2 regions of the Pseudomonas sp. LBUM1674 genome follow, and region 1 is predicted to be linked to the other one. Evidence: predicted binding sites of a transcription regulator. Region 1 holds the regulator's gene; the other holds the start of a gene.
What was found. The regulator FliA, encoded in region 1, starts transcription of late flagellar genes. The targets are predictions, from matches to a motif close to CTAAAGTTTNNNNNNNNNNNGCCGNTAA.
Positions count from the first base shown of each region.

Region 1 (7,585 bases):
GGCAGGAAATCCACCGCGCCGGCGTCCAGCGCATCCAGGGTGACCCGGGCGCCTTCATGGGTCAGCGAGGAGAACATCAACACCGGGGTCGGGCAACGTTGCATGATGTGCCGCACGGCAGTGATGCCATCCATCATCGGCATCTCGTAGTCCATGGTGATCACGTCCGGCTTGAGGGCCAGCGCCTGATCGATCGCCTCTTTGCCGTTGGTCGCCGTACCGACGACCTGGATATTCGGATCGGCTGAAAGAATTTCCGAGACGCGGCGGCGGAAAAACCCCGAATCGTCCACCACCAGGACTTTGACTGCCATAAACACTCCATTAGACGCAGCGGGGCCTCAGTCGCCCCGCCCCGCCAGAATCAAATACGCCGCGTGGCGTAACGCTTGAGCATGCTCGGAACATCGAGAATCAGCGCAATGCGGCCGTCACCGGTAATGGTGGCGCCCGAGATGCCCGGGGTTCCCTGAAGCATTTTGCCCAATGGCTTGATGACCACTTCTTCCTGGCCCACCAGTTGATCGACGACGAAGCCGATCCGCTGGGTGCCCACCGAAAGGATCACCACATGGCCTTCACGCTGCTCTTCGTGAGCGGCGGAGCGGACCAGCCAGCGCTTGAGGTAGAACAGTGGCAGCGCCTTGTCGCGCACGATCACCACTTCCTGACCGTCCACCACGTTGGTGCGCGACAGGTCGAGGTGGAAGATCTCGTTGACGTTCACCAGCGGGAAGGCGAACGCCTGGTTGGCGAGCATGACCATCAGCGTCGGCATGATCGCCAGGGTCAGCGGCACCTTGATGACGATCTTCGAGCCCTGGCCCTTGGCCGAGTAGATGTTGATCGAACCGTTGAGCTGGGAAATCTTGGTTTTCACCACGTCCATGCCCACGCCACGACCCGACACGTCGGAGATCTCGGTCTTGGTCGAGAACCCGGGGGCGAAGATCAGGTTGTAGCACTCGGTATCGCTCAGGCGCTCGGCCGCGTCCTTGTCCATCACCCCGCGCTTTACCGCGATGGCACGCAGGACGTTCGGGTCCATGCCTTTGCCGTCATCGGAAATCGACAGCAGGATATGGTCACCCTCCTGTTCCGCCGCGAGTATCACCTTGCCGCCGCGGGATTTGCCCGAGGCTTCGCGTTCTTCCGGCGATTCGATGCCGTGGTCGACGGCGTTGCGCACCAAGTGGACCAGCGGATCGGCCAGGGCCTCGACCAGGTTCTTGTCGAGGTCGGTTTCTTCGCCGACCAGCTCCAGGTTGATCTCTTTCTTGAGCTGGCGCGCCAAGTCGCGAACCAGGCGCGGGAAACGCCCGAAGACTTTCTTGATCGGTTGCATCCGGGTCTTCATGACCGCGGTCTGCAGGTCGGCCGTGACCACGTCGAGGTTCGACACGGCCTTGGACATGGCCTCATCGGCGCTGTTGGCACCCAGGCGAACCAGGCGGTTACGCACCAGCACCAACTCGCCGACCATGTTCATGATTTCGTCGAGACGCGCGGTGTCGACCCGCACGGTGGTCTCGGCTTCGCTGGCGGGCTTCTCAGCCGGTGGCGCCGCGGGTGCACGCGCCGGCGCCGGGGTGGCCTTCGCTGAGTCGGCTTGTGGTTCGGCGGCTTTGGCGACCGGTTTGGGCGCCGCAGCCTTGGCGACCGGCGTGGCCACCGACGCACTGGCGCCGGTAGCGGTGCCGATTTCAGAAAACTTGCCTTTGCCGTGGAGTTCGTCGAGCAGTGCTTCGAACTCGTGGTCGGAGATCAGATCGCTGCCCACCGCTGCGGCCATTGGCGCGACCGGGACCGGAGCCGAAGCAATCGCCGACTCCAGCGCTTCGACCGCGAAGTTGCCCTTGCCGTGCAACTGATCGAGCAGTGCTTCGAATTCTTCGTCGGTGATGTCGCAGCTGTCGCCTGCCACTTTCGGCGCGGTCGCTGCAACCGGTGCGGCGGGCGCTGCTGGCGCAACCACTGCGTCGACGGCGAACCGGCCTTTACCGTGCAACTGATCGAGCAAGGACTCGAACTCGGCATCGGTGATTTCGTCGCTGGCCGCGCCATTATGGCTGACCGGTGCCGGAGCGGAAGGCGCCGCCTCGGCCTGCGCCTTGACCGCGTTCAGCGAGTCCAGCAGTTGTTCGAATTCATTGTCGGTGATGTCACACGACGCGCTGTCGGCCACAGGCGCCACGGCGGCAACCGGCGCCGCTTCGTCGGCCGATTGCGGCTCGGCCAGACGCGCCAGGGCCGCCAGCAATGCAGGCGTGGCCGCCGTGACCGGGCTGCGTTCGCGGACCTCGGTGAACATGTTGTTCACCGCGTCCAGTGCTTCGAGAACCACGTCCATCAGTTCCGAGTCGACGCGACGTTCACCCTTGCGCAGGATGTCGAACACGTTCTCGGCGATGTGACAGCACTCCACCAGCTCGTTGAGCTGGAGAAAGCCGGCGCCCCCTTTTACAGTGTGAAAACCGCGAAAAATTGCATTGAGCAAGTCCGCATCGTCCGGTCGGCTTTCAAGCTCGACCAGCTGTTCGGACAGTTGCTCTAGAATCTCGCCGGCCTCAACCAGGAAATCCTGAAGGATCTCTTCATCGGCGCCGAAGCTCATTAATGGGGTGCTCCTAACAGGTCTTAAAATCCAAGGCTGGAAAGCAAATCGTCCACATCGTCCTGACCGGACACGACGTCTTCTCTTTTATCGGCATGAATCTGCGGACCTTCACCCTGAGAGCGCTGTTTTTGCGGATCTTTTTCTGCCCGCATCGCTTCACGGTCATGTTCGATGCCCGCAAAGCGGTCCACCTGACTGGCCATCAGCACGAGTTTGAGCAGGTTGCTTTCAACTTCGGTGACCAATTGGGTCACACGCTTGATCACTTGTCCGGTGAGGTCCTGATAATCCTGAGCGAGCAGGATATCGTTGAGGTTGCTCGACACAATGCGGTTGTCTGCGCTGCTGCGTGTCAGGAAACCGTCGACCCGCCGGGCCAGTTCGCGGAACTCTTCAGCCCCGACTTCGCGACGCATGAACCGTCCCCAGTCCGTGCTCAGCGCCTGGGCTTCGTGGCTCAGGGCGTTGACCAGCGGCGTGGCGTTTTCTACCAGGTCCATGGTGCGGTTGGCCGCGGCCTCGGTCAGCCTGACCACATAGCCCAGGCGCTCGGTGGCGTCTGTGATCTGGGACACTTCCTCGGCTTGTGGCATGTGCGGGTCAATCTGGAAATTGACGATCGCGCTGTGCAACTCGCGGGTGAGCTTGCCCACTTCCTGATACAGGCCGCGGTCACGGGTCTGGTTGAGCTCATGGATCAGTTGCACCGCGTCGCCGAACTTGCCTTTTTCAAGGCTTGCGACCAGTTCGACCGCGTGTTTTTTCAGGGTCGACTCGAAATCACCCTGTGAAGATTCTTTATGCTCCATAGCTTCCCCGTGGCGCAGTTGCTCAACCAATGCGTTCGAAAATCTTCTCGATTTTTTCTTTCAACGCCTGGGCCGTGAAGGGCTTGACCACATAGCCGTTAACACCGGCCTGGGCTGCTTCGATGATCTGCTCGCGCTTGGCTTCAGCGGTCACCATCAGCACCGGCAGGTGCTTGAGCTTTTCATTGGCACGCACGTGGCGCAGCAGATCGATGCCGGTCATGCCAGGCATGTTCCAGTCGGTGACCAGAAAGTCGATGCTGCCGCTGTTGAGCATCGGAATGGCCGTGGTGCCATCATCCGCCTCGACCGTGTTGGTGAACCCAAGGTCACGCAACAGGTTTTTGATGATCCGCCGCATCGTTGAGAAGTCATCAACGATGAGGATTTTCATGTTCTTGTCCAATTCGACCTCCAAGCAGTCTTAAACGCGCCCAGCACCTGGACGCGCCATTTCAATCAATCCGGCGATACACTCGATGACTGTCTGGAACACAACGGATCGAGACCGGCGCGGTTCAACCCACACCAGCCACGTTCGCAGTGTCCCCACACTGCCTTCAGCGCGCTCGCCACTCCCCCAAACGCCCCCGCAAACGGGCCGCGCACTGGCTGTGCAACTGGCTGACCCGGGACTCGCTGACCCCCAGGACCTCGCCGATTTCCTTGAGATTCAGCTCTTCGTCGTAGTACAGCGCCAACACCAGTCGCTCACGCTCAGGCAAATTGGCAATCGCGTCCGCCAGCGCCGCCTGGAAGCGTTCGTCTTCCAGATCGCGCGACGGCTCCGGATGTGCACTGGCGCCATCCTCGTGCAGCCCTTCGTGTTCGCCGTCCTGCAACAGATCGTCGAAACTGAATAAGCGGCTGCCCAGGGTGTCGTTCAAAATCCCGTAATAATCGTCGAGACTCAATTGGAGTTCGGCCGCAACTTCGTGATCTTTAGCGTCGCGACCGGTTTTAGCTTCAATCGAGCGAATCGCGTCGCTGACCATGCGGGTATTGCGGTGGACCGAACGTGGCGCCCAGTCCCCCTTGCGCACCTCATCGAGCATCGCGCCGCGGATTCGAATGCCCGCGTACGTCTCGAAGCTGGCGCCTTTGCTGGCGTCATATTTGGTCGACACTTCCAACAGGCCGATCATCCCGGCCTGGATCAGGTCTTCGACCTGGACACTGGCCGGCAGACGCGCCAGCAAGTGGTAAGCAATGCGTTTGACCAGTGGCGCGTAACGCTCGATCAGCTCGTACTGCGCGTCACGTGCCGACTGCTTGTAAAAGTTGTAGCCACTGGCTGTCATAGCACCGGTCCTGCGGATTGTTGCACCAGGCGTTCGACAAAAAACTCCAGGTGCCCGCGGGGGTTGGCCGGCAGCGGCCAGGTATCGACCTTCTGTGCAATGGCCTTGAAGGCCAGGGAGCACTTGGATCGCGGGAAGGCCTCATAGACGGCGCGCTGCTTCTGCACCGCCTTGCGCACGCATTCGTCATACGGCACGGCGCCGACGTATTGCAAGGCGACGTCGAGGAAGCGATCCGTGACCTTGGTCAACTTGGCGAACAGGTTGCGACCTTCCTGCGGGCTCTGGGCCATGTTGGCCAGGACGCGGAAGCGGTTCATGCCGTAATCGCGATTGAGCAACTTGATCAGCGCGTAGGCGTCCGTGATCGAGGTCGGTTCGTCGCAGACCACCAGCAACACTTCCTGCGCTGCGCGAACGAAACTGACGACCGACTCACCAATGCCCGCCGCGGTGTCGATCACCAATACGTCGAGGTTATCGCCGATATCGCTGAAGGCCTGGATCAGGCCGGCATGTTGCGCAGGGCTCAGATGAACCATGCTCTGCGTGCCGGACGCGGCCGGGACGATACGAATGCCGCCGGGGCCTTGCAACAGAACGTCGCGCAGCTCGCAGCGGCCTTCGATCACGTCGGCCAGGGTCCGTTTGGGTGTCAGTCCCAGCAGGACGTCGACATTCGCCAGCCCCAGATCGGCGTCCAGCAGCATGACGCGCCGGCCGAGCTCCGCTAGAGCCAGGGACAAGTTCACTGACACGTTAGTTTTCCCGACGCCACCTTTGCCGCCGGTCACCGCGATCACCTGTACGGGATGCATGCTGCCCATGTTATTTCTTTACCTTGTCTTGCATAGACGGAGGCCACATTACTGGCTGCGCGTTCACCAACTGAACAATGCATGGCAGGCCATCGATGTAGGTACAAAAACTATTCATTAATACCTCAGCCGACCTGCTTGGTCGGACTGTGATAAATATCAGCGAACATATCAGCCATGGCTTCTTCGCTGGGTTCTTCCTGCATTTGCACGCTTACTGCACGGCTGACCAGCTGATGACGACGCGGCAGATGCAAATCATCCGGAATCCGCGGGCCATCGGTCAGGTAAGCCACTGGCAAATCATGGCTGATGGCCAGGCTCAACACCTCGCCCAGACTGGCCGTTTCATCCAGTTTAGTCAGGATGCAGCCCGCGAGCCCGCAGCGCCTGTAACTGTGATAAGCGGCCGTCAGCACCTGTTTCTGGCTGGTGGTTGCCAGGACCAGATAATTTTTTGACCGGATGCCACGCACGGCCAGGCTTTCGAGCTGCATGCGCAGTGCCGGATCGCTGGCCTGCAGGCCGGCGGTATCGATCAGCACCACCCGCTTGCGCAGCAAGGGATCGAGTGCCTGCACCAACGATTGCCCCGGGTCGACGTGCGTCACCGGCACATTGAGGATGCGGCCGAGGGTCTTGAGCTGTTCCTGGGCACCGATCCGGTAGCTGTCCATGCTCACCAGCGCGATATGCTGCGCGCCGTACTTGAGCACGTAACGGGCCGCGAGTTTGGCCAGGGTGGTGGTCTTGCCCATGCCCGCAGGGCCGACCATGGCTATCACACCGCCCTCTTCCAACGGCTCGATGTCCGGTGTGGTGATCATCCGCGCCAGGTGTGCCAGCAACATGCGCCAGGCCTGACGGGGTTCTTCGATGTCGGTAATCATCGCCAGCAGATCGCGGGACAACGGACCGGACAGGCCGATGCGTTGCATGCGCCGCCAGAGGTTGGCCTGGGCCGGACGGCTGCCTTGCAGCTGGTTCCAGGCCAGGGAGCCGAGTTGCACTTCCATCAGTTCGCGCAGGCTGTTGAGCTCGAAACGCATCGAGTCGAAGGCACGCGGGTCGACGCCCCCTGCTGCCGCCGCGGCAGGCGCTGGCTCAGGACGCACTGGCTCGGCGTAAGTCGGCTCGACCAGCGGCTCGGCGGCGGTCAACGGCAGGCCGGCGAACAACTGGCGATTGGTGCCCTTGTCGCTCTCGCCTTCGCTGCGCAGGCTCAGTTCGGCCTGGGCGGTGACGATCCGCGACTGGGTCTTGCGCAGTTCGTCTTCGAGCTCCATGTTCGGTACACGCGGCGCCAGCGCCGACAGCTTGTAATCCAGGGCTGCCGTCAGCTCGACACCACCGGCGATCCGGCGGTTGCCAATGATGGCGGCATCGGCGCCCAGCTCATCACGAACCAGCTTCATGGCCTGACGCATATCGGCGGCGAAAAAACGCTTAACTTGCATGAACCCTTACCTCAGCCGTTGGGCCCTACTGTCGCAACGATGGTCACTTGCTTGTTGTCAGGGATTTCCTGGTACGCCAACACATGCAAACCCGGGACTGCGAGCCTGCCGAATCGCGACAGCATCGCGCGAACCGGACCGGCTACCAGCAGAATCACCGGTTGACCTTGCATTTCCTGACGCTGCGCCGCCTCGATCAACGAACGCTGCAGCTTTTCAGCCATGCTTGGCTCCAGCAGAACACCCTCTTCCGAGCCTTGCCCCGCCTTCTGCAGACTATTGAGCAATATTTGTTCCAACCTTGGCTCCAGCGTGATCACTGGCAGCTCGGAGTCAGTGCCTACAATGCTTTGGACGATTGCGCGGGAGACGCCAACGCGTACGGCAGCCACCAGCGCGGCGGTATCTTGACTCTTGGCCGCGTTGTTCGCGATGGCCTCGGCAATGCTGCGAATGTCCCGCACCGGCACCTGTTCGGCCAGCAAGGCCTGCAAGACCTTGAGCAGCTGCGACAGCGAGACCACGCCCGGCACCAGCTCTTCAGCGAGTTTTGGCGAGCTTTTAGCCAGCAATTGCATGAGTT
Region 1 covers NZ_CP166779.1:5,281,096-5,288,680, forward strand. The annotation lists gene ACA067_RS24175 (protein-glutamate methylesterase/protein-glutamine glutaminase) at 1-314, opposite strand, end outside; gene ACA067_RS24180 (chemotaxis protein CheA) at 365-2,614, opposite strand; gene ACA067_RS24185 (protein phosphatase CheZ) at 2,638-3,426, opposite strand; gene ACA067_RS24190 (chemotaxis response regulator CheY) at 3,449-3,820, opposite strand; gene fliA (RNA polymerase sigma factor FliA) at 3,987-4,727, opposite strand; gene fleN (flagellar synthesis regulator FleN) at 4,724-5,554, opposite strand; gene flhF (flagellar biosynthesis GTPase FlhF) at 5,671-7,002, opposite strand; gene flhA (flagellar biosynthesis protein FlhA) at 7,014-7,585, opposite strand, start outside.

Region 2 (7,585 bases), 2.3 Mb from region 1:
GCGGATCGATCCCGAGAACGCTTTCCTGCTGCTCTGGGCGAAACCGGGCGCTATAACGAGGCCCGGTGTCGCTGTCCGATGCGATGGCAAACAGTCCGTCGGACCGTTTACCGGGTTGCAGCTTGATCCATTTACTCCAGGGCTCCAGCACCTCGGCGACCCGGGCAATCTGGTTCTGCCGCAGTTGGTTGCAACGGGAGGCACCCAGCAGCAACGCGACGACGTAGGTCTGTTCGATGCTCAGCGTTTGCGTCTGGCTGGCCAACTCGTCGCGCAGGCTCAGGTGCTGCAACTGGTGCACACAGGCGATCCGATACAGCTGATGTAACTCCAGCCACAGCCCTTCCGGTACCGGACAATAAAGCTCGGTGGCACGGATCAACGGCCCGTTCAGGCAATGGATCGCACGTTGCAACGCCTGGGTCAGCAGCGGCGCACGGTCCTTGCTGAATCGTGGTGTGATGCGCACGACAATCTGTTTAAAGCCAATCGCCAAGTGATTTTGCAGCGCCTGGCAGAGGTTGGCGATCTTGCGCGAACGTTCGTCGAGGACAATCGACTGATGCAGGAAATGCCGCTCCAGGTGTTTGCAGACGTAATACACCTCGGGCCTTAGCAGCTCGAGCATTTGCAGGCGGTTATTGCTGGGCGTCAGGAGCTGATTGAGTTCACTCAAGCCTTGATAGAGCTGGCGAGCGGTTTCGCCGATGTTGGCTTTAGGCAGATTGGCAATCCAGCGCTTGAGGTCGCGCGGGGTGGCTTCACAGAACGTCAGGCGCAACTGCTTGGGGATGGGCGCGCGTAGCAAGAGGTGGGGAAGGGTTTCATTCATGCCGTGGACAAACTCCAACAGGGAAAATGGGCAGTGAATGACATGACTGTAGCATGCAGACGTACCCTCGACCCCGGGTAGGAGCTGCCGAAGGCTGCGATCTTTTGATCTTCAGCGTCATCACTACCGCCGAAAATCAAAAGATCGCAGCCTTCGGCAGCTCCTGCAAGGGGAATGTTCGCAGGCAGGGGATTACCGTTTGTCTGTCATTCTGGTGACCTTTGGGCGTACTACTAATCTGACAGTCGTGCGACTGGATACGCACAGTCGTACGGCCTGCCGCAGACGCAGGGCAGGTCTCTTCGTAACTTCAAGGAGATGAGGTTCATGTCTAGATACGTAGTGGCAAATCAATGGGGCGGTAGTTCGGCACCCTGGCATCCAGGTGGAGACTGGGTACTGGGTGCGCGGGACAACCAGAACGTTGTCGCGATCGAAATCAAATCGGGCGATGGCGGGAAGAGCTTCACCGGCACCATGACTTACGCCGGCGAAGGTCCCATTGGCTTCAAGGCTCAACGCACGGGCCAGAACCAGTACAGCGTTGAAAATCAGTGGGGCGGTAACGATGCCCCGTGGCATCCGGGTGGCAAATGGGTCATCGGAGGTCGGGATAATCAGAACGTTGTCGCGTTGAGCGTGACCTCCAAAGATGGAGGGAAAAACCTCAGTGGCACCAATACCTACGCCAATGAAGGGCCGATCGGCTTCCGTGGGCAGATAGAGTAGCGGCACTACCGAAATGTCCGGCCCCGCGAAGACGTTCGCGGGGCTCGGATCAGGCATCAGGCTGTTGGCAGGCCCATGCCCTGGCCCATCTGCACCGGCGAACCGGCCGCCAGTTCTTCGGCCCATTTCACCTGGTCCGGCCCGAACAGCACCACTGCTGTCGAACCCAGTTTGAAGCGACCCAGTTCCGCACCTTTTTCCAGATGGATCGGCGCACGGGCAGCTTCGTCGTAGCGGAAGGTTTTCAGCTCGCGCTTCGGTGGCGTGACCAACCCGGCCCAGACAGTTTCGATCGATGCCACAATCATGGCGCCCACCAGCACCACGGCCATTGGCCCGCGCTCAGTGTCGAAAATGCACGCCACGCGTTCGTTGCGGGCGAACAGTTCCGGCACGTTTTCGGCGGTGGTCTGGTTGACAGAGAAAATCCGCCCCGGAATGTAGATCATCTCGCGCAAAGTGCCAGCCAATGGCATGTGCACGCGGTGATAATCCTTCGGCGACAGGTAAATGGTGGCGAAATCGCCACCCATGAATGGCGCGGCATTGGCAGCGTCACCACCGAGCAACTCCAGCACGCTGAAGCTGTGGCCCTTGGCCTGGAATACGCGGCCGTGTTCGATCGGGCCGAGTTGGCTGACGGCGCCGTCGGCGGGGCTGAGGATTGCGCCCGGCGCCTGGTCCAGCGGACGAGCACCCTCTTTCAAGGTGCGCGTGAAGAACGCATTGAAGTGCTCGTAGGCGGTGAGGTCTTCGACCAGTGCCTGGGACATGTCCACCTGATAGCGCTTGGCGAACCACGCTGTAAGGGCGTTCTTGAACCAGCGCACGCGGCATTCGGCAATGCAGCCGGCCAGTCGCGACAGCAAATGGTGGGGCAGCAGGTATTGGCTGAGGATAAACAAACGCTTATTCATTGACGGTCCTTAGAAACCTTATTTCTCTACCGGGGTATCGGGATGGTTGCCCCATTCGCCCCATGAGCCGGCGTAGCCTTTGACCCGCGGATAACCGAGGGATTTGGCCACCAGATAGGTGAAGCCAGAGCGATGGTGGGTCTGGCAGTGGGTGATCACTTCTTTGTCTTTGCTGATCCCGAGTTGCTCCAGGATCTGCGGCATGTCCGTGCGAATGCGCAGGTGACGTGCCGGATCCATGCCCGCGGTCCATTCGAAATTGACCGCGCCGGGGATGTGTCCTGCCTTGGCCGCCAGGACTTTCTCGCCGCAATACTCCAGCGGTCCGCGGGCGTCCCAGATCGCCAGGTCGGCTGCGCCGAGACGGCTTTGCAGGTACTCGCGGGTAGCGATGGGTTCGTCGTGCAAGGTCAGGGGAACCGGGCCGCCGACCGCAGGCGGGATCTGGATCGACATTGGCAAACCTTCCGCCAGCCAGGCCTGCAGACCGCCGTCGACATAGTGGTAGTGGTTATGGCCGATAACGTCCAGAAGCCAGATAAAGCGTCCGGCCCAACCACCGCCTTCGTCGTCATAGACGACGTAGACTGCATCGGGGTTGTGTCCCAGTTCGCCGAACAATACTTCAAGCGCCCCCTGGGTCGGCAGCAGGCCTGGCGCAGGCGCCTGACCCAATTGCGTACGCTTTGGATCGACAAAGCGTGCGCCGGGAATATGCCCTTCGGCATAACGGGCGCTGCTGGTCAGGTCCACCAGGATAAGCTCGCGGGCTTCGAGACGGGCGAGCAGGTCGCTCGGCTCGATCACCAGGGTCAAGCCAGAGAAGTCAGACATGTGAGGTCTCCAGAGCACAAAGGGTTGGATTGTAGCGCAGCCTTCATTGACCGCGGTGGCTAAAGCTGTGCAGGGATTTTTCGATGCACTGCGCGGTTTTGCCGAAGGCTTGCACGGTGATCTCCGAGAACGGCCCGCCGCCCTGATCCGCCACCACAATCATGATCACCCGGCCGTTGCTGACCAGTGAGCGCAGTAACAGGTGTTCACCCGCGAATTGCGAGCGCAGATCGGCGGGCAGAAGGGCCGAGAGTCGCGCATGGTTGGCCGGGCTCAGGCGCAGTTGCGCCTGTTGCGAGAGCAGGCGTTGCAGCACGGTGCTTTGGCTGACAGGGAAATTCAGGGCGGCGGCTGCCTTTGGCAGGCCGAAGGCCTGGTGCACCCGCAAATGGGCGTGAGTGCGGTCGGCCATCAGCATCATCACCCGTCGCATGCCGCACGCGACCAAGGCGTCGCGAGCAGAGGTGGTCAAGTGCAGGGCATTGCTGAAGCGACTGGGCTGCATCAGCAATTCGGCGCATTGCCTGCGCCATTTCACCAGGTCTTCGGCGGTCGGCGCCGGGGCCGGCAGCCAACCCGCGTGAATGTGCTTCATGCCCCATGGCCAGATCAGCGAAACAGCCGGGTGCCACAGGTCTGGCATGGCGTGATGACGGGCGCTGGTGACGGCCTGTCGGTGCAACTGCTGCTGCACTTCGTCCATCGGCATTTGCAGGTAAAGGCAGGTCAAGTAGTGCCAGCGCTCAGTGTGCGGACTGTCCCAGGCCTGTTGCGCCGACAGCGCCAGGCCGTTGGCCAGCAACACCGTGTTGGCCGGTTGATTGAGCCAGCGGCGCAGGGTCGGATCGTCATCGAGGCGGTTCTGCTGGCGCAACGGGTGATCACTGTCGCGAGCGATGCGCAGGACCTTGACCAGTTCCCGTTGTTCGTTGAGCAGCAGCCGATAACCCTGCTGCACCCAGATCGGCAGGTGCCAGAGGTCCACCAGGGCCTGGCCTATTTGCAGCAGGCGTACGCCGAACAGCTGCTTCTCGACGTCACGCGCCGATTCGCCTTTATGAATGACCCGCCGCTCCCACTCTTCAAGCAACTGCGGATGGGTCAACGCCATCGGCCACAACGGCGAGAGAAACAGCAGGCTGCCCCAGTGGATGTCCTGCCACAGCCGCGCCAGGCGACTGGCGAAAAAACCGTTGGCCTGTTGGGTCGCGTGCTGGCTGATCAACTGCAGCTGGCGCAGGGCGACCGGGATCTGTGACAGCGGCTGGGCGGGCAGTCGGTCGAGCAGTTCTGCGGTGCGCTTCAACCCGAGGCGATTGAGCGCTACCTCAAGGTTTTCAGCGGGCGTGGCCAGGCTGCCGTGGGCATGCCGGTTGGCTTCGCGAATCACGCTCAAGGCCAGGGCAGGGCTGTCCTGCATCATTTCGGCGATATCGCGCAGCGAACTGCGGTTGTCGCGGATGGCCCTGCAAACCCGATCATGGCTGGCTTGCGGAACGGGCAGGCGCACGCCGTCGAGCAGCTTGACCCAGCCTTCGAGTGTGCTCGGTTCCGGCGTTGGAACGTTCGTTTCGTTAGCCATGTCTGGACGCGATCATCGTCTGCATTTACCTATGCACGGAGCGTATGCCCGAAGCGTATGCCCGGAGCGGGCCAAATTGGCTTTTCACCTGAACGGGCTATAGTCTGGCGCAGTTTTGCCGATAAGGAGAAGAAGAGATTTTTCAACTTCCGAATATGACCTTGAACCCGACTCAGTAAGTGCTCCCCACCCTATGGCTAAAATAATCGGCATCATCGTCGTATTCGCGAGCGTGCTCGGCGGATACGTGCTCTCCCACGGTAAAATTGCCGCCCTGATTCAGCCCTTCGAGGTGATGATTATCGGTGGAGCGGCCCTGGGTGCATTCCTGCAGGCCAACCCCGGTCACATGACGATGCGCGTGTTCAAGAAGTCCTTGGGCATGTTCAGCTCGCGCTTCACCCACATCTTCTACCTTGAGGTGCTGGGGCTGATCTACGAGATCCTCAACAAGAGCCGCCGCGAAGGCATGATGGCCATCGAAGGCGACATTGAAGATGCCGCCGCGAGCCCGATCTTCGCCAAGTACCCGGCGGTTCTGAAAGATGAACGCATGACGGCGTACATCTGTGATTACCTGCGCATCATGTCGTCCGGCAACATGGCGCCCCATGAGCTCGAAGGCCTGTTCGACATGGAACTGTACAGCCTCAAGGAAGACCTGGATCACCCCTCCCACGCCGTGAACGGCATCGCCGATGCCATGCCCGGCTTCGGTATCGTCGCGGCGGTATTGGGTATTGTGGTGACCATGGCGTCCCTGGGTGATGGCGATCAGCAATCCATCGGCTTGCACGTCGGTGCGGCACTGGTCGGTACCTTCTTCGGTATTCTTGCAGCCTATGGTTTCTTCGGCCCGCTGGCGCACTCCCTGGCCCACGATGCCAAGGAAGAACTGAACGTCTACGAGGCCATCAAGGCCTCGCTGGTCGCTTCCGCTTCCGGCATGCCGCCCTCGCTGGCGGTGGAGTTCGGCCGCAAGGTGCTGTACCCGGCGCACCGTCCCAGCTTCGCCGAGCTGGAACAAGCGGTTCGCGGTCGCTGAGTCATGGAGAATAACCAGCCGATCATCATCAAGCGCGTCAAGCGCTACGCCGCCGGGCATCATGGGGGCGCCTGGAAAATCGCCTTCGCCGACTTCGCGACGGCGATGATGGCGTTCTTCCTGGTGCTGTGGCTGTTGTCCAACGCAACGCCAGAGCAGAAGATCGCCATCGCCGGTTACTTCAAGGACCCGATCGGCTTTACCGAAAGTGGCACGCCCTACATCATCGACCTGGGTGGTACGCCGACCCTGGCACCGGATATCACGCTCAATCCCGAGGTCAAATCCCAACCTCAGCCGGACAAAGTGACCATCGGTAACGAACAGGCCGAAGGCATGGCCGAGCAGGTCGAGAAGGAACGGCTGGAACTGCTGATGCAAGAATTGCAGAGCAAGGTTGATGAAAATCCACAGTTGCAGAAATTCAAGGACCAGATCCAGTTCGAGATCATTGCCAATGGATTGCGCATCCAGATCATGGACGCGGAAAACCGGCCGATGTTTGACTCGGGCAGTGCTCGCCTGAAACCGTATTTCGAAGATATTTTGCTGGCCATGGCCGACACCATCAAAGCCGTGCCGAACAAGATCAGCATCAGCGGCCACACCGATGCCCAACCCTATTCGGGTACCGGTGATTTCGGTAACTGGGAACTGTCAGCCAACCGTGCCAACGCGGCCCGCCGTGCACTGGTAGCCGGCAGCTACCCGGAATCGCAAGTGGCGCGAGTCGTCGGATATGCCTCCTCGGCACTGTTTGATCGGGGTAACCCGTTCAACCCGGTCAATCGCCGTATCGACATCGTGGTGCTGACCAGGAAAGCCCAGCGTGCCATTGAAGGCGCGCAAGGTGCGGAGCCTGCGCCGGAGCCGACCCAAGGGCAGGGCGTCCCGGGTGAAGTGCCGGCCACGCCCGTTGACCCGAATGCGTTGCCTGCTGATAAAGAGCCATTGCCGGCGCATGAACTTCGCGAGCGCTTGAATCTGTTCGATGACCCGCCGCCGAAACCGGCGGAGCCACCGAAACAGTGACCCACAAAAAAGCCGACAGCGATGTCGGCTTTTTTGTTTCTGCTGCCCTCTGCTGATCATGTTCGTGGCGCCACGAACAGGATCAGGCTACTTAGTAGCTGCTCTCCGGCAAGCTGGCGATGATCGAGCGGTAGCTGTTCATCCGTTGCTGCTGCACGCGGCCTTCTTCCAGGGCCTTGAGCAGGGCGCAACCCGGTTCGCGGTCGTGCTTGCAGTCGCGGAAGCGGCAGGTGCCGATCAGGTCGTTGAACTCGATGAAGCCGGCTTCGACGTCGGCCCGGCTGACGTGACCCAGGCCGAACTCGCGGATACCCGGGGAGTCGATCAACTCGCCGCCACCGGGGAAGTGGAACAAGCGCGCGGTGGTGGTGGTGTGGGTGCCCTGGCCGGATAGCTCGGACAGCGGGCCGACGCGGGTTTCGACTTCCGGCAGCAGGCTGTTGACCAGCGACGACTTGCCGACGCCGGACTGGCCGACGAACACGCTGATGCGCCCGTCCAGTTGCTCCTGCAGTTGGTCCATGCCGTTGCCGTGGTGCGCCGACACTTCCAGCACCGGATAGCCCAGCGTGCGGTAAACCGCCAGCAAGGCATTCAGCGCCGGGGCGTTCTGT
Region 2 covers NZ_CP166779.1:502,732-510,316, forward strand. The annotation lists gene ACA067_RS02300 (cyclic-di-GMP receptor FimW-related protein) at 1-832, opposite strand, end outside; gene ACA067_RS02305 (lectin OAA family protein) at 1,160-1,561, shown strand; gene asd (archaetidylserine decarboxylase) at 1,618-2,478, opposite strand; gene rhdA (thiosulfate sulfurtransferase) at 2,497-3,312, opposite strand; gene ACA067_RS02320 (HDOD domain-containing protein) at 3,356-4,894, opposite strand; gene motA (flagellar motor stator protein MotA) at 5,088-5,939, shown strand; gene motB (flagellar motor protein MotB) at 5,943-6,971, shown strand; gene rsgA (small ribosomal subunit biogenesis GTPase RsgA) at 7,063-7,585, opposite strand, start outside.
Region 2: the regulator FliA is predicted to act here: its motif matches at 4,992-5,019, upstream of motA (flagellar motor stator protein MotA).